DNA from 2 places in the Arthrobacter sp. JSM 101049 genome. Region 2 is predicted to be linked to the other one. Evidence: predicted binding sites of a transcription regulator. Region 2 holds the regulator's gene; the other holds the start of a gene.
The links. Region 2 encodes LexA, which represses DNA repair genes until DNA is damaged. Its sites were predicted from a motif close to TCGAACANNTGTTCGA; they were not measured.
Positions count from the first base shown of each region.

Region 1: AB8M85_RS12500 (DUF6504 family protein) is a predicted target of LexA. The motif match lies at 1,737-1,752, and genes of this name have one in related genera.

Region 1 covers NZ_JBGFFC010000004.1:73,289-78,064, forward strand. The annotation lists gene AB8M85_RS12490 (PQQ-binding-like beta-propeller repeat protein) at 1-1,122, opposite strand, end outside; gene AB8M85_RS12495 (VOC family protein) at 1,210-1,653, opposite strand; gene AB8M85_RS12500 (DUF6504 family protein) at 1,855-2,166, shown strand; gene AB8M85_RS12505 (DNA polymerase III subunit alpha) at 2,163-4,776, shown strand, end outside.
Region 2 covers NZ_JBGFFC010000010.1:30,232-45,901, reverse strand. The annotation lists gene miaB (tRNA (N6-isopentenyl adenosine(37)-C2)-methylthiotransferase MiaB) at 1-1,413, shown strand, start outside; gene miaA (tRNA (adenosine(37)-N6)-dimethylallyltransferase MiaA) at 1,415-2,335, shown strand; gene dapF (diaminopimelate epimerase) at 2,345-3,286, shown strand; gene AB8M85_RS16670 (class I SAM-dependent methyltransferase) at 3,283-3,927, opposite strand; gene hflX (GTPase HflX) at 4,114-5,682, shown strand; gene AB8M85_RS16660 (ATP-dependent DNA helicase) at 5,675-7,693, shown strand; gene lexA (transcriptional repressor LexA) at 7,755-8,504, opposite strand; gene AB8M85_RS16650 (LysM peptidoglycan-binding domain-containing protein) at 8,768-9,178, shown strand; gene AB8M85_RS16645 (histidinol-phosphate transaminase) at 9,246-10,376, shown strand; gene hisB (imidazoleglycerol-phosphate dehydratase HisB) at 10,433-11,053, shown strand; gene hisH (imidazole glycerol phosphate synthase subunit HisH) at 11,054-11,692, shown strand; gene AB8M85_RS16630 (hypothetical protein) at 11,692-11,844, shown strand; gene priA (bifunctional 1-(5-phosphoribosyl)-5-((5-phosphoribosylamino)methylideneamino)imidazole-4-carboxamide isomerase/phosphoribosylanthranilate isomerase PriA) at 11,912-12,649, shown strand; gene AB8M85_RS16620 (SseB family protein) at 12,653-13,576, shown strand; gene AB8M85_RS16615 (DUF1844 domain-containing protein) at 13,691-14,059, opposite strand; gene infC (translation initiation factor IF-3) at 14,377-15,357, shown strand; gene rpmI (50S ribosomal protein L35) at 15,474-15,668, shown strand.

The sequences.
Region 1 (4,776 bases), on a different contig from region 2:
GAGCCGGGCTTTGCCCTTGCGGTAGGTGTTCTTGCCGGGGACCTGCACGCTTCCCGAGAGGAATTCGCATCGGACCGGATACGCCTCTCCGTCGTGGAAGCGGGTTCCCGAAGTACCCATCTGGGAGCGGCACCACAGATGGGCGCCCCCTGCCTTCCACAGGACCTTTCCGGTCGTCGCCTGGATCCCGACCAGCACCTGGTCCGTTGCATCGATCGTGTAGGAGTCGAGCTCATCGAAGTCCTCGTCGCTCAAGTCGGGGCGCGGACGAATGCCCACGGCACCAATGAAGAGGTTCTTCTCCTCCAGGTAGTCGAATGACCAACCCCAGCCGGTACTGGCGCCCGCCCCGAAGACTGACTTCAGGTTCTTCTGCCAGAGGACCTTGCCCTGGTCAGCGCGTGCGAGCCGTTGCTGATCGCCCCCTCTCACCACGAGGCCACCGGCTCCGATCGGCTGGGCCTGCTCGCCGAGCGGGCTTGCTTCCTTGCCGTGCTTGACCTGCCCGGTGGCCAGATCGACGTGCACGAGTTCCGTGATGTCTTCGGAAAGCCGCCACCGCCGGTAGCAGAGATCGGTTCCATCGTCGCATTCGTCGGGCCGGGAGGTGGCAAGTTCCGGGCTCTTTCCGCGGTAGACCTCCTTGCCGGACTTCAGGTCGACGGCGACGGGAACCGTCCAGTTGTAGGTCCCGTAGTCCTCATCGGGAATATGCCCACGCTGGAGGAAGACGGCACGGACGTGCCCCTTGCTGTCTTCGGCGACAGCCGGGCCATTGACGATGCCGGAGCTGACGTCGCCCGGGTGGTAGTCCTTGCGCCAGAGTTCCTTGCCGTTCTTGACGTCCAGGGCGACCAGTTCCATCAGCTGGCCCTCGCCGGTGATGGCCAGGGCGACGCCGTCGTGCAGCAACGGCTGCCCGATCGGCTCCAACTTCTTGGTCCAGACGGGCTTGATCCATGCGGTGCTGCGCGGTGCGATCGGAGCTGCCGATGCGGTGGCCGCGTTCTGGCCCGGGGCGGGGCTGGATGCCGAGGACGGCGGAGGGCCGGTGCAGGCAGTGGTGAGGACCAACGGCAGCAGTGCGAGGACGGTGAGACTGGTCGTGAGGTGTTTTCCCATGCCTCGAAGCTATCGGCGCGCCGAAGGCGGCAACAGCAGTTCGCGGGAATGTGGATAAGTCCGGGTCTGGACAACGCCGTTTGGCGCTCAGGCAGTCAAGGTGAGTGATCCGTCGTCGTGCACTGTGAAGTTCGGGTTGTGCACGAAGTCCCAGCGGAAGCCGTCGGGATCGGCGATGCAGGCGCTGGTCCCTCCCCAGGAGCGCAGCGCCGGTGCGGTGATGGCGGTGGCCCCGGCCTCGAGCGCGCGCCGGTAGAGGCTACGGACCTCGTCGGCGGTGTCGGTGTTGTGTCCGAGGGAGAGCGGCGGGGCGAGGGGGCCATGGCCGACGTCGCCGTATTCGCCCGGCATGCTTTCGGCGTTCCAGAGGGCCAGCAGCAGGCCGCGCCCTGCCTGGACGAAGGCGATTTCGCCGGGGACGTGGTTGACCCGGGAGAAGCCCAGGCCCTCGGCGTAGAAGGCCAGGGACGTCTCAACGTCCCGCACCCCGAGGGTGATGGCGGTGATCCCGGGACCGGTGATGGAAGTCATGGCGCTACGTTATGCCCGGTCAGCCCCGGTTTCCAGCGGTACGGCACCAAAACGTCGTACAGACTTCCTACCCTGATCTTGCTTAGAACATAGATTCGAATAGAATGGAGTGGTCGTCATGCCCCTGCGGATCCGCGGCCCCGTCCGTCACATAGTGCCCCGTGACCCACGTTGTTGTCCGGGGCGGTTTGGAGGTACCAGATGGGGCTTTTCACCCAGTCCGTCGACGTGGAATGCAGCACCGCCGGGCTGCCCTTGCGTTTGCGCTGGCAGGGCCGGGAATACCGTGTGGCCGCCGACCCCGTCCGCTGGTTCGAGCGCCGCAAGTGGTGGGCCGAGGAGGTCCGGGCCGAACGCGGCCGCGGACCGGGACTCGTGGACCATGAGATCTGGCGCCTGCAGGTCCGGCTGGCCGGCAGGGGACCGCTGCTCACTTTCGAGGTCTCCCGCGACGTGGAAACCGGTCGCTGGCGGCTCATCCGCATCCACGATGCCTTGTTGGAGAGCGCGTGAGCTTCACCCATCTGAACGTGGCTTCCGCGTTCAGCGCACATTACGGCGTTTCCTGGCCCCTGGACCTGGCCCGCCGTGCCGCCGCCGAGGGAGCCGACGCCCTGGCCAGCACCGAACGCGATGGCCTCTACGGGGCGGTCAAGCACCTCAAGGCCTGCCGCGAGACAGGCCTCGATCCGGTCCTCGGCGTGAACCTGGCCGTCCTGGAACCCGCAGTCGATGCCGCCCGGGGATCCCGGAACGGACGGGGGCGCCCACGCCTCCAGGTGCAGGGACGGGTCATCGTGCTGGCCAAGGGGAACTGCGGCGGAGCCGGATACCGTGCGCTGTGCCGGCTGGTCTCCCTGGCACACGAGGGGACCTCGGCGCACCGGGGGGCCACCGGCAAGCCGGTCGGGGTGACCCCTGCCGAGCTGGCCACCTGCACCGGCGACCCGGAGGAGGGAACGGTGCTGGCCGTGTTGCTGGGACCGGACTCGGACGTCGGCCAGGCCGCCCTGCGGCGTGATCCGTCCCGGGCGCGCGCCGCCCTGGCCGGCTGGCTCTCGCAGCTGGGCCGGGACGCGGTCCGCGTGGAGCTGGTCACCCACCTGAACACCCCCGGCGAGCGCCTCAGCAGCGCCCACGCCATCCGGATGCTCCGGGCAGCCCAGGCGCTGCAGGTACCAGCCGTCCTCAGCAACGCCGTGCGTTACGCCGACCCCGACGGGGCCGCCACCGCCGACGTGCTCGACTCTGCCCGCGCCCTGAGCTCGCTGGCGACGCTCACCGACTTGCAGCCCAACGGGCAGGGATGGCTCAAGAGCCCGGGACGGATGCAGGCCCTGGCCCGGGAAATCGCCCGGGAAGCGGGGGAGGGGGCGCTGGCCTCCGAACTGCTGCGCCAGACCGGGGCCGTTGCCGACTGGGCGCGGATGGACCCGGTCGACGATGCCGGCTGGGGGATCCCGGTGGTGCCCGAGGCCACCGTCATCGGGATCACCGGCCGTCCCGACGCCGAACTCGCCGCCCGCTGCGAAGCCGGCATCACCCGGCTGCTGCCGCACGAGGCAGGCTCCCGGGAACTGCGGGAGCGGCTGGACCTGGAACTGGGCACCATCGCCGACCTGGGATTCGGCACCTACTTCCTCACCGTCGCCGAGGTCAGCACGATGATCACCGGCATGGGGGTGCGCAATGCGGCCCGGGGGTCCGGGGCCTCCTCGCTGGTGAACTTCCTGCTGGGCATCAGCCAGGTGAACCCCCTGGCGCACGACCTGCTCTTCGAACGCTTCCTCTCCCGGGACCGCACGACTCTGCCCGACATCGACATCGACGTCGAATCCGCCGAACGGCACCGGGTCTACGAGCACATCTTCGAGCGCTTCGGCTCCCAACGGGTCACCCTGATGAGCATGCAGAACGGCTACCGCGCCCGCGGCGCCGTCCGGGATGCCGGACAGGCGCTCGGCATGGAGGACGGCGAACTGGATGTCATCGCCAAGCAGCTGTGGCGCTTCTCGGCCAGCAACTTCCGCGAGGCCCTGGACGAGAAGCCCGAGCTGCGTCCCTTCGCCGAACGGATGGGCACCGAACGGCAACTGGACCTGCTGGTGGATCTGACCGAGCGCCTGGACCGGCTGCCCCGGCACATCTCCATGCACCCGTGCGGGGTCATCCTCGGCGACAACACACTGCTGGGCCGCACCCCGGTCCAGCCCAGCGGGCTCGGCCTGCCGATGAGCCAGTTCGACAAGCACGACATGGACCCCATGGGCATGCTCAAGCTCGATGTGCTGGGGGTGCGCATGCAGTCGGCGATGGCCTACGCGGTGTCCGAGGTCATCCGGATCCACGGGGACGGCGAATCCGTGGCCGCCGCCGGCGCCCATCCGCGCGGCCCCGGCGGCGCCTTGCCGGACTACGTGTATGCCGACGGGACGATTGCCCTGGAGCGCGTGCCGCTGGACGACGAGCCGACGTTCGAGCTGATCCGCACCACGGATACGCTGGGCTGTTTCCAGATCGAATCCCCGGGCCAGCGCGAACTGATCGGCAAGCTCGCCCCGCGTGAGTTCAACGACCTGATCATCGACATCTCGCTCTTCCGGCCCGGTCCGATGAAGTCGAACATGGTCAAGCCCTACCTGGAGAACCGGCACGGCTTCGCCCCGGAGAACTACCCGCACCCCGACCTGAAACCCGCACTGGCGGAAACCCACGGGGTCACCGTCTTCCACGAACAGGTGCTGCGGATCTTCGATGTCATGACCGGGTGCGGTCTGGCCAAGGCCGACGTCTACCGCCGCCTGCTGGGCAACGAACAGGCCGAGCCGCGGGTCGAGGAGCTCTACCGCGCCCGTGCGCTGGACCGCGGCTACCCGCTGGAGGTGATCGATGCGGTCTGGCAGACGCTGAAGGCCTTCGGCTCCTTCGGGTTCTGCAAGGCCCACGGCGCGGCCTTCGCGGTGCCGACCTACCAGTCGGCGTGGCTGAAGGCCCACCATCCGGAGGCCTTTCTCGCCGGCATCTGGGAACACGACCCCGGGATGTACCCCAAGCGCCTGCTCGTGGCCGAAGCACGCCGGATGGGCATCCCGATCCTGCCGCTGGACATCAACCGCTCCGATG
Region 2 (15,670 bases):
TTGCTCGAGGACGCGGGCATGGTCGCCCAGGACGATCCCGCGCAGACCGCGGACGTTGTCGTCTTCAACACCTGTGCGGTCCGCGAGAACGCCGACAACAAGCTCTACGGCAACCTCGGCAGGCTGGCCCATGTCAAGGAAGAACACCCGGGCATGCAGATCGCCGTCGGCGGATGCCTGGCCCAGAAGGACCGGGAGACCATCCTGCGCAAGGCGCCATGGGTCGACGTCGTCTTCGGCACGCACAATGTCGGCTCGCTGCCCACGCTGCTCGAACGGGCCCGCCACAACAACGAAGCCCAGCTGGAGATCCTCGAATCCCTGGATGTCTTCCCCTCGACCCTTCCCACCAAGCGGGACTCCGTCTACTCCGGCTGGGTGTCGATCTCCGTCGGCTGCAACAACACCTGCACCTTCTGCATCGTCCCCTCCTTGCGCGGCAAGGAACGCGACCGGCGCCCCGGTGACATCCTGGCCGAGGTCCAGGCACTCGTCGACGACGGGGCCATCGAGGTCACGCTGTTGGGCCAGAACGTGAATTCGTACGGCGTGGAATTCGGGGACCGCCTGGCCTTCGGGAAGCTCCTGCGGGCCTGCGGCGAAATCGAGGGCCTGGAACGCGTCCGGTTCACCAGCCCCCATCCGGCGGCCTTCACCGACGACGTGATTGCCGCGATGGCAGAAACCCCCAATGTCATGCCGCAGCTGCACATGCCCCTGCAATCGGGCTCGGACAAGGTGCTCAAGGAGATGCGCCGGTCCTACCGGTCGAAGAAGTTCCTGGGGATCCTCGACCGCGTGCGCGAGCGCATGCCCGAAGCAGCCATCACGACCGACATCATCGTCGGTTTCCCCGGCGAGACCGAGGAGGACTTCCAGGCGACCCTCGACGTCGTCGAGCAGTCGCGGTTCTCCAGTGCCTTCACGTTCCAGTATTCCCAGCGCCCGGGCACACCCGCTGCGGAGCTGGCCGACCAGCTGCCCAAGGACGTCGTCCAGGAACGCTACGAACGGCTGACTGCCCTGCAGGACCGGATCTGCGCAGAGGAGAACAGCCGGCAGGTCGGTCGCGAGGTCGAGGTGATGGTCACCGCGCAGTCGGGCCGCAAGGCAGAGCAGACCCACCGCCTCTCAGGCCGGGCCAGGGACCAGCGGCTGGTGCACTTCTCCGTACCCGAGGCAGCCGAGCAGCCACGTCCCGGGGACCTCGTGACCGTCACCATCACCGAGGCCGCCGCCTTCCACCTCGTGGCCGACCCGGCGACGGCGGCGGACTACCAGCTGCGCCGGTCCCGGGCCGGCGACGCGTGGGACCGCTCCCAGGCAGAATCCTGCGGCGCCGGGACGGCCCCGGCAGCGGCGAACGGCAACGGCGTGTCCCTGGGGATGCCGGCGCTGCCGCCCCGTGCCTAGCATGCGGCCCCGGCCGGTCATTGCGCTGGTCGGCCCGACGGGGACCGGCAAATCGGACGCAGCCATCGGCCTGGCCCGCGAACTCGGCGGGGAGATCGTCAATGCCGATGCCCTGCAGTTCTACCGCGGGATGGACATCGGCACCGCCAAACTCGGCGTGGGAGAACGCGGCGGCATCCCCCACCACCTGCTCGACATCCTGGACCTCAGCGAAGAAGCCAGCGTCGCCGCCTTCCAGGCGCAGGCCCGCACGGCCATCTCGGCCATCCAGGAGCGGGGCCGGCTGCCGATCCTCGTCGGCGGTTCCGGACTCTATGTGCGGGCAGCGCTCGACGAACTCGAGTTCCCTCCCACCGACCCAGCCGTCCGCCGCCGATTGGAGCGGGAAGCGGCCGACCACGGTACGGCAGGGCTGCACCAGCGCCTGGCTGCGGCAGACCCCGCCTCCGCAGCCCGGGGACTCGACGATCGCCGGCTGATCCGCGCCCTCGAGGTCCACGAAATCACCGGGCGGACCTTCAGCTCCTACATGCCCGAGCGGAAATACCAGCAGCGGAGCCTTCAGCTCGGCCTGGACCTGGACCGGCCGCTCCTGCACCAGCGTCTGGAGCGCCGGGTCCGGACCATGCACCAGGCAGGGCTCCTCGGCGAGGTCGAGCGGCTGCTGGCCCAGGGGCTGCGCGACACCAAGACCGCGTCCCGGGCCATCGGCTACGCGCAGTTCACCCAGGCACTCGACGGGACCTGCACCATCGAGGAGGCCATCGAGGCCACCACGGTCGCCACCCGCAGGTTTGCCCGGCGCCAGGTCACGTGGTTCCGCGCGGACCCGCGCGTCCGATGGTTCGATTCCACCGACCCGTGCCTGGTGGACACCCTCTCGGCCGCCGTGCGGGACTTCGAAGGTCCCCCGGCCACGTAGGCTAGGACCATGAGCATCAAGGTCCCCGAACAGCACGCCGAACGACTCCGGGAACTCTCCGGTTTGGCCTTCACCAAGGGGCACGGGACAGGAAACGACTTCATCCTTGTCGCGGACCCGGCGAACGCGCAGGACATCCTCCCCGAGCAGGTCGCCGCGTTGTGCGACCGCCACCTGGGGCTCGGGGCCGATGGCCTCATCCGCGCCGTCCGCTCCGAAACGCTGGCCGAAGGCCGCGCAGTGTTGGCGGAGAACGGCGACGCCGAATGGTTCATGGACTACCGCAACGGCGACGGGTCGGTCTCCGAGATGTGCGGCAACGGGGTGCGGGTCTTCGTGCACTTCCTGGTCGCACGCGGACTCGTGGCCCTGGACGACGGCGAAGCGCTCGCCATCGGAACCCGCGCCGGGGTGAAGATCATCACCCGCTCGGCTGCGGGCTACGCCGTGGACATGGGCCCGTGGGAATTCATCTTCCCGCATCAGGCCGACGAGCGGGCCCTCGACTCGGTCGTCGACGCCGGGATGGAAGTGCCCCGTCCGGGCCTGAGCGTGAGCATGGGCAATCCGCATACCGTCGTGGCCGTTTCCGAGGCCGTCGAGCTCGACGAGCTCGACCTGCACCGGGCGCCGGTGGTGGATCCCGTCCCCGAACACGGAACGAATGTGGAGTTCGTGCTGCCGGCCGATCCCCTGGTCACCGATGGGGTCGGAGCGATCCGCATGCGCGTCCACGAGCGGGGTGTCGGGGAGACCCAGTCATGCGGTACGGGTGCCTGCGCAGCCGTGGTGGCCACCCGGCACTGGGCCGGTGGCGTCGCGGCCGAACGGTGGGACGTCCGCGTGCCCGGCGGCACCGTATCCGTGGGATTCACCATCGCAGCGGATGGGCGCGAACATGTGGTCCTCGACGGTCCGGCGGTGTTGGTGGCCGAAGGCGTCGTCGCCTAGCCCGCCACCACCGGCTCGTCACGCGCTGCCTCGACGGCACGGTCCACGCGCAGGATGCGGAACGACTTGGCCGTCGAATGCCGCGAGACGGCAAGCCCCTCCGGCAGTTCGCGCGCCAGCCACGACTGCAGGGAGTCCGAGCCGAGGTTCTTCTGCACCACCAGCCACGCCGTTCCCCCCGGAGCCAGGCGGGGCAGCCAGTGGAGCAGTATCTCGTGCAGGACGTCCTTGCCCACGCGGATCGGGGGATTGGACCAGATGGTCTGGAAGCGGGCTGCTTCCGGAACGGCTTCGGGTGCGGAGGCCACGACGTTTCCCAGTTCCAGCGCGGAGGCATTTTCCCGGGTGAGCTCCACGCTGCGCTGGTTCACGTCGACCGCGTGGACCGTCGCCGCGGGGGACGCCAGGGCCATCGTCAGGGCCAGCGGGCCCCAGCCGCACCCGATATCCAACAGATCGCCTTCGGCCGCAGGCGCCGGAACGCCGTCGAGCAGCACTGCGGTGCCCTTGTCGATGCCATCCGGGCTGAAGATGCCGCCGGCGGTGCTGAGGGTCCGTTCCGTCCCGCCGAGGACCACCCGGACGCGCTTGCGGGTGAATGGCGTTGACGGCTGTGCGCTGAAGTAGTGGTCCGAACCCATGTGTGGAAGATTAACGGGCCCGGGGCGCCAAGGCGAATTGACGCGATCAGGGTACGCGTCCCGGAGTGATAGAGTTCTCCCAATCACTCACGACTTTCCGCCGCGCGGGCATTCGGCCGCTGGAGGAAATCCTCGACGTGTCGGGGGAGCCGACTAGAATTGGTGGCAGCACCATCAAAGGGGAACATGACCACTCACAACGAGCCCAATCCAGACGACCGCGACCTGCCCGAGGACGAGATCCAGTCCGTCATCGAACGCATCCTGGCGTCCGACGATGCCGCCGGCCGCGCCACGGGCCGGACGGCAGGGGCCGGCCAGTCCGCACTAGGCGGACGCGCGTTGGCACTCGGCCGCGATGCCGAGGAGCACTCGAGCGCCGACGGGGAGCAACGCGACCTGGCAGAGCGCAATGCACTGCGCCGGGTTGCCGGGCTGTCCACCGAGCTCGAAGACGTCACCGAGGTCGAATACCGGCAACTACGCCTGGAACGCGTGGTCCTGGCCGGGATCTGGACCGAGGGAACCGCCCAGGAAGCCGAGAACTCCCTGCGCGAGCTCGCCGCGTTGGCCGAGACCGCAGGATCCGAGGTCCTCGACGGCCTCGTCCAGCGCCGCCTCAAACCAGACCCGGGAACATTCCTCGGGTCGGGCAAGGCCCTGGAGCTGCGCGACATCGTGGCCAGCACCGGTGCCGACACCGTGGTCATCGACTCCGAGCTCGCGCCGTCCCAGCGCCGCGCCCTCGAGGACATCGTGCGGGTGAAGGTCATCGACCGTACCGCGCTGATCCTTGACATCTTCGCCCAGCATGCCCAGAGCCGGGAGGGCAAGGCCCAGGTCGAGCTCGCCCAACTCGAGTACCTGCTGCCGCGCTTGCGTGGCTGGGGCGAATCGATGTCACGCCAGGCCGGCGGACGGGTCGGCACCGCCGGCGGCGGCATCGGATCACGCGGTCCCGGCGAGACCAAGATCGAACTGGACCGCCGACGCATCCGCGACCGCATGGCCAAGCTCCGCCGCGAGATCAAGGGCATGAAACCGGCCCGCGAGGCCAAACGCTCCAACCGCAAACGCAACGCCGTACCCGCAGTTGCCATTGCCGGATACACGAACGCCGGGAAGTCCTCCCTGCTGAACCGGCTCACCGACGCCGGCGCCCTCGTCGAGAACGCGCTGTTCGCCACACTGGACCCCACCGTCCGCCGGACGGAAACCGACGACGGCCTGGGATACACGCTCGCCGACACGGTGGGCTTCGTCCGCGCGCTGCCGACTCAGCTGGTGGAGGCGTTCCGGTCCACGCTCGAGGAGATCGCCGACGCGGACCTCATCCTCCACGTGGTCGACGCATCGCATCCGGACCCGGAGGGTCAGATCCACGCCGTCCGACAGGTCCTCACGGAAGTCGAGGCCCAGGACATTCCGGAGATCATCGTCTTGAACAAGGCCGATATCGCCGATCCCTTCGTGGTCGAACGCCTGCGCCAGCGCGAACCCAACCACGTCGTGGTCTCCGCCCGGACGGGCGGCGGCATCCCGGAACTGCTGGACAAGATCAGCGCGTCCATCCCGCGGCCCGACGTCAGCATGGATTTGCTGATCCCCTACGACCGGGGCGACCTCGTGAACCGCCTACATGGCACGGATGCGGAAATCCTCGCCACCGAACACACCACGGAGGGAACCCACATGTCCGTCAAGGTACGCGGCGGCCTCGCCGCGGAACTGGAGCAGTTCGTCGTCCATGGCTGAGGTAGAGGACGTCGTCGCCCTCCTGGACCGAGCCGTCGAGGGCATGGGCGGGCAGAGCCGGCCAGGCCAGCATGAAATGACCAAACAGGTCGTGGAGTCCCTCGACAGCGGACGCCACTTGCTGGTGCAAGCCGGTACGGGAACCGGCAAGTCCCTGGCGTACCTGGTCCCGGCCATCGCCCATGCGCTCGAGTCGGATAAGCCGGTGGTGGTCTCCACGGCGACGCTGGCTCTGCAGGCACAGATCGTCGGACGCGACGTGCCCCGGCTGCTGGAGAACCTCGACGACGAGCTGCTCCGCCGCCTCGATGTGGCCCTGGCCAAGGGCCGATCCAACTACGTGTGCAAGTACAAGCTCGGGGGAGGTTACCCCGACGACGACGAAGGCGCCCTGTTCGCGCTCGACGACCAGGGTTCCGCCCGCCCGCTGACAACCGGCGGAGGTCCGACCTCGGCTCTGGGCCAGGAAGTCGTGCGGGTGCGCGAGTGGGCCGAGGAAACCGAGAGCGGAGACCGCGACGACCTGGTCCCGGGCGTCAGCGAACGCGCATGGCGACAGGTCTCGGTCACCGCCATGGACTGCCTCGGTGCCCAGAAGTGCCCGATGGCCGAGGAATGCTTCAGCGAATTGGCGCGGAAGAAGGCCGGTGAGGCAGACATCGTGATCACCAACCATGCAATGCTTGCCGTGTCCGCATTCGAGGGGCTGGCGGTGCTCCCGGAATTCGACACGGTGATCATCGACGAGGCCCACGAACTCCAGGACCGGGTCACCAGCTCGGTCACCCGGCCCCTGTCGGCGGCCATGGTCACCGCCGCCGCAACGGCCACCCGGCGCAACTGCAAGGGAGTCGCCGTCGAGGCCCTGAGCCAGGCGGGCAAGTCCCTGGCAGCTGCCCTCGAGGGCGTTGCGACCGGGTTGCTCCCCAAGGGGCTGAACGAGGGCCAGCGGGCCGCTGTGGCCGCGGTACGCGAGGCCGCCCGGGTTGCCCTCTCCGATTCCAAACCCGCAAATGGCGATACGGCAGACGGCGGACGGCAGATGGCCCGGTCGCAGTTGATGTACCTGGTGGAACAGTGCGACCGGCTCGATGGACCGTCCGATGAACGCGAGGTGGTGTGGATATCACGCCAGGGGAGCTTCACCCCGGGCGCCGGATACACCGCGGCGGACGACACGGCCCCGGCAACCATCAATGTCGCACCACTGTCGGTTGCCGGCAAGCTGCGCGAGGGGTTGTTCGATGGGCGCACCGTCATCCTGACCTCGGCCACCCTGGCCATCGGCGCCGCCTTCGAGCCGGTGGCCGGATCACTGGGCCTGCTGGGGGAGGGCGCCCCCGCGTGGACCGGCGTCGACGTTGGCAGCCCCTTCGACTACGCGCGGCAAGGCATGCTCTACGTTGCCCGGCATCTGCCCAAGCCATCCCGCAGCCTCGCTCCGGAGGCATTGGATGAGTTGGCGGACCTGATCGATGCATCCGGCGGCGGAGTGCTGGCACTCTTCTCCTCGCGGCGCGCCGCCGAGGAGGCCACCGAAGCCCTCCGGCCGCGTGTGGCCCCCGATATCCTCTGCCAGGGCGAATCGAGCATGTCCTCGCTGGTCCAGCAGTTCGCCGACGAGCGCGATACGTGCCTCTTCGGCACCATGACCCTGTGGCAAGGCGTCGACGTTCCCGGTGACTCGTGCCGGCTGGTCGTCATCGACCGGATCCCCTTTCCCCGGCCGGACGATCCGTTGTCCACCGCCCGCAGCCGGGACGTCGCCCGGCACGGAGGCAACGGCTTCATGGCCGTCTCCGCCTCCCATGCCGCAGTCCGGCTGGCCCAGGGCGCGGGTCGACTGATCCGCTCCACGGCCGACCGCGGCGTGGTCGCCGTGCTGGACTCCCGCCTGGCCACCGAGCGCTACGGGAACTTCCTGCGCGCCTCGCTTCCTCCGATGTGGGCTACGACGGACAAGGACGTCGTCCTCGGTTCGCTGCGCCGCCTGGCCGCCGGAAGCGCATGAAAAGGCAGGGTCCTCCGTCGGCTGACGGAGGACCCTGCGGACATGCCGGGATGGAGTGCAGCTAGATCGAGCGCATCACCGAAACGACCTTGCCCATGACTGTGGCATGGTCGCCGAGGATCGGTTCGTACTGGCGGTTCTGGGGTAGGAGCCAGGTATGCCCGTCACGCTGGCGGAAGGTCTTGACCGTGGCTTCGTCGTCCAGGAGCGCCGCCACGATATCGCCGTTCTCGGCATGCTGTTGGCGGCGCACGACCACCCAGTCCCCATCGCAAATCGCAGCCTCGACCATCGAATCGCCGCTGACCTTGAGCATGAACAACTCACCATGGCCAACCAGCTGGCGGGGAAGCGACATGACGTCCTCCACGGACTGGTCCGCAAGGATCGGCCCACCGGCGGCGATTCTGCCGACCAGCGGAACCCTCGCGACATCCGCGGATTCGTCGGTCCCGATAATCGACAGGGAGGGGCGGGGCTGGCCTGAGAGACTCTCCGGCACCTCCGCCGGTCCCGCCTCGGGGCCGGCCGCACCCGCGATGGTGTCGTCGCCGCGCTGCTGTGCCTGCAGGACCTCCATGGCGCGCGGGCGGCGCGGGTCGCGCCGGATATAGCCGAGCTTTTCCAGTTGTGACAACTGGTGGGTCACGCTGGACAGGCTCGCCAACCCGACCGTGTCACCGATTTCGCGCATCGACGGAGGATACCCCTTGTCGGAGACGGCGCGCTGGATCGTGTCGAGGATTTGCTGTTGCCGATCCGTCAGTTTCTTGGGCGCCTTCTTGGGGGCCGGATTCTCCGCTGGGCTCATGGTCCATCCCGTCCTGGTCGATCGCCGGCGTACCGGAAGTTGTGCGCAATATGTCGGATGCGGCTGGTGGACTCTCGTCGTGCGGCCGATGGTTCCACTCTATGCGACCCACTCGGTTCGTTCAAAGGTTTATTCGAACGTGTCTCGACATTCTTCGTACATAGATGCTAAAAATGATGAAAACATTCGAAGATGCATTCGAAGAAGGGCTGATGGCCCGTAAGCAGGTTCCCGCTACGGCGGGCCGACAGGAAGGCAAGACCATGGCGCAAATCGCAATCGCAGCCCCGGTGTTCGTCGGAGCGGGCCGCACCGGTGTCCCGTCGGCATCCAAGCGGGCACGAGGCCCGGAGGCGTCCCCCGCACCCCTCCAGCTGACCCGTCGCGGCCGCTTTATCCTGATCGGACTGCCGCTGATGCTCGCTGCCACGGCTGCCATCGTCCTGGCGGGCATCTTCACTGCACCGGTCATGGCGTCGGGAGCTGCGGAAACCAGGCCCGTCGAGGCGACTACGGTTTCCGTCATGGACGGGGACACCATCTGGGAGCTCGCCGCCGAGTTCGCCCCGGAGCGTGACCGCCAGCAGGTCGTGGCCGAAATCACCGAAATGAACGACCTGCGCGGCTCCGTGCTCGTTCCCGGACAGGAGATCTTCGTCCCCACCGGTGATTGAGGCCGGAATATGACCCCAGAGCTGCCCGTGATTCCCGGCATGGGCCATGGGCCAATAGAATGGTGCGGTGAGTAATCAGCTGGAAAAACTGGCCAAGCTGCCGCTGCGGGACAACCTGCGTGGCATCGAACCCTACGGCGCGCCCCAACTCGATGTCGCCGTCCTGCTGAACGTCAACGAAAACACCCATCCCCTCCCGGAAGCCGTCCGCCAGGCCATCGCCGACGACGTTGCGGACGCGGCAACCGGCTTGAACCGCTATCCGGATCGGGAATTCACCGAACTGCGCGAGCGTCTCGCCGCGTATCTCGGCCACGGTCTGAGGCCGGAAAACCTCTGGGCCGCGAACGGCTCCAACGAGGTGCTGCAACAGATCCTGCAGGCCTTCGGCGGCCCCGGACGCACCGTGATGAGCTTCCCGCCGACCTACTCGATGTACCCCCTGTTGGCCAGCGGCACCGACACCACCTACATCGCCGGTGAACGAAGCGAGGACTTCCAGCTCACCGCGGCCTCCGCCGCCCGGCAGGTCACCTCCGCGGCCCCGAACATCGTCATCCTGTGCTCCCCGAACAACCCCACCGGGACCGCATTGGGCCTCGACGTGGTCGAAGCCGTGTACGAGGCCGGACGGGCCAGCAACTCCATCGTCATCGTCGATGAGGCCTACGCCGAATTCGCCCTGGCCGGCACCGAATCGGCACTCACCCTGATCCCCGGCCGGGAACGCCTGATCGTCACGCGGACCATGAGCAAGGCCTTCGCCTTGGCGGGCGCCCGACTCGGCTACCTCGCCGCCGCCCCGGAGATCGCCGACGCGCTTCGGCTGGTCCGGCTGCCCTACCACCTCTCGGCGGTCACCCAGGCCACCGCGAACGCGGCCCTCAAGCACGTGGACGCGCTGCTGGCCACTGTCGAGGACATCAAGGGCCAGCGCGACCGGATCGTCGCCGAGCTGAAGCGGCTGGGCCTGACGCCGGCCGTCAGCGACTCAAATTTCGTCTTCTTCGGCGGCCTCGAGCACTCGGGCCACGTCTGGCAGGGTTTGCTGGACGCCGGTGTGCTGGTCCGCGACGTCGGAATCCCCGGGCACTTGCGTGTTACCGCAGGCACCGAAGCCGAGACCACGGCCTTCCTCGAAGCGCTTGAAGCGCTCGTGGGTGGCACCGCCCGTCCTGCCCCCGGGCTGGAAGGCTAGACTTAACCCCCGGGTGGTCCGAGTGCTGCCCGTTCCCCCACACCAAAGGATTGTCTGTGTCTGCAGAACTGCCCAGCGGCCGCCGTGCCCGGTTGGAGCGCACCACGAGCGAGTCCACCGTCGTCGTCGAACTCGACCTCGACGGAACGGGCGTCGCGAACATCAGCACCAGTGTCCCGTTCTACGACCACATGCTGACGGCACTGGCGAAGCATTCACTCATCGACCTCACCGTCCAGGCGACGGGGGACACCCACATCGACGTGCACCACACCGTTGAGGACGTGGCCATCACCCTGGGGGAGGTGCTGCGCACGGCCCTGGGCAACAAGGCGGGAATCCGCCGGTTCGGCCAAGCCACGATCCCGCTGGACGAGGCACTGGCACACGCCGTCGTCGACATCTCGGGACGGCCCTACCTGGTCCACGGCGGGGAACCGGCCGGGCAGGAGTACCACCTCATCGGAGGCCACTTCACCGGATCGCTGACGCGGCATGTCTTCGAGGCGCTGACGCTCCACGCGCAGATCTGCCTGCACATGCGCGTCCTGGGCGGCCGCGACCCGCACCACATCGTGGAAGCCCAGTTCAAGGCGTTTGCCCGGGCGCTCCGGGAAGCCATCGAACCCGACGTCCGCACCGGCGGTGCGATCCCCTCGACGAAGGGGGCCCTGTAGATGCCGGGCCCACGCATCACCGTGCTGGACTACGGGTCGGGAAACATCCGATCCGCCGTCCGCGCCCTTGAACACGTCGGTGCGGAGGTCACCCTCAGCCGCGCGGCGGAGGACATCCGCGAAGCCGACGGCCTCGTGGTCCCCGGGGTGGGTGCCTTCGCCAGTGTCATGCAGGCTCTGAACGACGTGGGGGCGGGGCCCCTCATCGGCCGTCGCATCGCCGGCGGAAGGCCCGTTCTGGGCATCTGCGTGGGCCACCAGGTGTTCTTCGACGAGGGTGTGGAACATGGCATCCGCACCGCTGGATTCGGCGAATGGCCGGGGACCGTGGAATTGCTCAAGGCTCCGGTGGTGCCCCACATGGGGTGGAACACCGTCGAGGCGGCCCCCGGTTCCCGCCTCTTCGCCGGCATCGAGGACGAGCGTTTCTACTTCGTGCATTCCTACGCGGTGCAGACGTGGGATTTCCCCGTCGCCCAGCCGCGCATGACGCCCCCTGCCGTCACCTGGTCCGAACACGGAAGCCGCTTCATCGCCGCCGTGGAGAACGGGCCGCTCTCGGCGGTCCAGTTCCACCCGGAGAAATCCGGCGACGCCGGGGCACAGCTTCTGGCCAACTGGCTGGGGACGCTGGCCTGATGTGGAGCATCGTCCTCATGGCCCTGGGCGGCATCCTGGCCGGCGGGGCTCTGTCGCTGCGCCAGCAGAAGGCCCACATCTCCTGGATCATCACCGCCTGGGTCCTGGCGGGCATGGCATTGCTCGCCGCCTACGTCCTGACCCTGAAGTAGACGACCGGGCCGGCGCAGCGCCACGCGAGCCCGACCCGACCACCCCCGACGACCGGAGACCACCACAGTGACCACGACCAGCATCCTCGAACTCCTGCCCGCAGTGGACATCGCCGACGGCCAGGCAGTCCGCCTCGTCCAAGGCGAGGCCGGCAGTGAAACCGGCTACGGCGACCCCCTCGACGCCGCCTTGGCGTGGCAGCAGGACGGTGCCGAATGGGTGCACCTCGTGGACCTCGACGCCGCGTTCGGCCGGGGGAACAACACCGAGGCCGTCTCCAGGATCTCCCGGGAGCTGGGGATCAAGATCGAGCTGTCCGGGGGAATCCGCGACGACGAGTCCCTTGAGCGCGCCCTCGCGTTCGGTGCGGCGCGCGTGAATCTGGGAACCGCCGCGCTGGAGGACCCGGAATGGACGGCACGGGCGATCGCCCGCCACGGTGAGAAGATCGCCGTGGGGCTGGACGTGCGGGGCACCAGGTTGGCCGGCCGCGGCTGGACCAGCGAAGGCGGGGACTTGTGGGAGGTCCTGGCCCGCCTCGAAGACGCCGGATGCGCCCGCTACGTCGTCACCGATGTGACCAAGGACGGCACCCTCCGCGGGCCCAATGTCGGGCTGCTGCGGGAGATGTGCACCCGCACCAGCCGTCCGGTCATCGCCTCCGGTGGCATCTCCAGCTTGGAGGACCTGCGGCAGTTGCGCGCCCTGGTGCCCGAGGGCGTCGAGGGGGCCATCGTGGGCAAGGCGCTGTACTCGGGGCAGTTCACGCTGCCCCAGGCCCTCGACGTCGCAGGCCGGAAGTAGCCCATGTCCGAGGCGGATGCCACCGGACCCGATGCGGGCTCTGCCCCCGATGCCCCCGCCCGGCCGATCGGACGGCACCTGCCCGGGCATATCGAGGCCGCATTGCGCCGCTCCGGCCAGCCCACGGACTCTGCTGGCCAGCCGTGGGCGGGGCGCGACCTCGCCGGCGGGGGCAATCCGCTGCACAACTTCGACCAGGACGACGGCGAGCCGGACTCCGGGTACGTCGCCGCCATCGCGGCCCTGAAATCGGGAACCGGCGACGAGGTGGACGTCCATCGTGCCCTGGCTAGCGCCCGGCTTTTCGTCCCGGTCGTGGCCACGCTGGCCGACGGCGGCATCGGGGAACACGGCTTCGCAGAGGACAAGGAAGCCGACATGGCCCTGGTGAGCATCAAGGCCCCCGACGGACGCCCCGCATTGCCGGTCTTCAGCAGCGTGGACCGCCTGCAGGCCTGGCATCCGGACGCACGACCGGTCGCCGTCTTCGGACCTCGTGCGGCCCTGTCGGCCGTTGCGGAGAAGGCCCAGCTGCTCGTCATCGATCCCGGGGCCGAAACCACCTTCGTCGTGCGTCGTCCCGGCATGTGGGCCCTGGCTCAACAACGGGAATGGACGCCCAGCTATGCGGACGAGTCGCTTCTGCCGGTCCTGCAGGCAGCCGCAGATGCGGACCCGGTGATCACCGGCCTGGCCGCCGCCCCCGGCCCCGGGGTCGCCTCCCGCACCGGCGACGGAGCGGTCATCCCCGGCGGGGGACCGGGGCCCGAACTGCGCCTCAACGTCTCCCTGCGCCCCGGTCTGTCCCAGGACCAGCTGGCGGCCGCCCTCCAGCGGCTCCAACGCGTGCTGGGTGCCGACGTGGAATTCGCCGCCCGAGTCGACTCGCTCGAACTCGGACTGCAGGGGCCCGCGGCGCAGGCCTGATCCACCGGTCCCGGCAGCCGAGCCGATACCGCCGGCCACGGCACCATCGGCCCTGACATGGAAAAGGGAGGCCACCGCGGCTTCCGCGATGGCCTCCCGGGCGTGCAGGAGGGGTCAGTTCACCGGACCGGTGAACTTCTCGCCCGGTCCCTGCCCTGGGGCATCCTGGATGGTCGAGGCCTCGCGGAAGGCAAGCTGCAGCGACCGCAGTCCGTCGCGCAGCGGGCCGGCATGCTGGGATCCGACCTCGGGGGCGGCAGCCGTGATCAGTCCGGCGAGGGCGGTGATCAGCTTGCGCGCCTCGTCGAGGTCCTTCAGCTCCTCGGCGTCCTCGCCCTCGGCAAGACCGCATTTGACCGCCGCGGCGCTCATCAGGTGAACGGCGGCAGTCGTGATGACCTCGACGGCGGCTACCTCCGCGATGTCGCGGACATGGTTGGTATCGCCGAAGGAGGCGTCCGGATTGGTTTCAGGGGTACTCATGCTGCTAAGCTTTTCACAGACCGACTGGTTTTGCTTAGTCCGTGTGTCCGGCCCGAAACGGCAGGATGGTTGACGAAGATCGAACCAGTACGCAAGTGGAGGCCTACTCCCACCCGCAGTAACCGCGCAAGGTTGCCGGGTCACTTCGGTACGGAACGCGAGTTCCGCGGCGTGCGAGAGCATCCGCACCGATTCTCAGGCCTCCAACTGCCCGGCAGCTGGAGGCCTTCTCCATGTCGCCGGTGGTTCTCGACGACGAACAGCAGGAGTGACACATCAGCGATCCACGCATTAATGATCGAATCCGCGTCCCAGAGGTGCGGCTGGTTGGACCCAATGGCGAACAGGTGGGCATCGTCCGCATCGAAGACGCATTGCGTCTGGCCGCGGAGTCCGACCTTGATCTGGTTGAGGTGGCGCCGACGGCAAAGCCTCCCGTGTGCAAGTTGATGGACTTCGGCAAGTACAAGTACGAAGCCGCCGTCAAGGCGCGCGAGGCCCGCAAGAACCAGACGAACACGGTTCTGAAGGAAGTCCGTTTCCGGCTCAAGATCGACAAGCACGACTACGAGACGAAGACGGGCCATGCCCTGCGTTTCCTGGGCGCCGGCGACAAGGTCAAGGCCATGATCCAGTTCCGCGGGCGCGAGCAGCAGCGCCCCGAGATGGGTATCCGCCTGCTCAACAAATTCGCCGAGGACGTTGCATCCGTGGGGGTTGTGGAATCGAGCCCCCGCATTGATGGCCGCAACATGGTCATGGTCGTCGGACCGCTGAAGAACAAGGCCGAGGCCAAGGCCGAAGCCCGTCGCCAGGCGCAGCGGGAGAACGACAAGGCCAAGGCATCGGCCGTGAAAGAAGGCCGCGTCGACACGTCGGGCGATCAGCCTGCCATGACGCAGTCCATGGGTGACAACCTCCCGGACGAATTCAAGGCGCGTTTGGCCAAGGTCGAGGCGGACAACGCCGAGCAGGCGAAGGCCGATGAGGCAGCCGCAGCCGCAGAGGCCAAGGCAGCGGCAGAGGCCAAGGCAAAGGCCGCGGCAGAGCCCAAGGCGGCAACGCCGAAGGCAAGCGCGGAGGAGCCCACGGCGGCGACGCCGAAGGCCGAGTCCAAGCCCGCGGCGAAACCCGCGGCTGCAGCCAAGCCGGCTGCTGCTGAGAAGCCTGCAGCAGCGCCGAAGCCCGCCGCGGCTCCGAAACCGGCCGCCAAGCCGGCGCCGAAGCCGACGGCTACCCCCAAGCCTGCTCCGAAGCCGGCACCACGCAACACCGCGAAGCCGCGCCCGGGCAAGTAGCCCGGTGTGGTCCGTCCCCCGGGGCGACGCAGATGACCCACGGGTTTCCAGTCCTGGAAGCCCTCAAGATCCCCGGTCCGACAGGGCAACGGGAGCACGTAAGGAGAACGGCGGACATGCCGAAGTTCAAGACCCACAGTGGAGCCAAGAAGCGCTTCAAGCTCACCGGTAGCGGCAAGCTCAAGCGCCAGCAGGCCAATCGCCGCCACTACCTGGAGCACAAGCCCTCCAGCCTCAAGCGCCAGCTCAAGGGTGACCTGATCGTGGCCAAAGCGGACACCAAGACCATCAAGCGGATGCTGGGCCTCTAGGC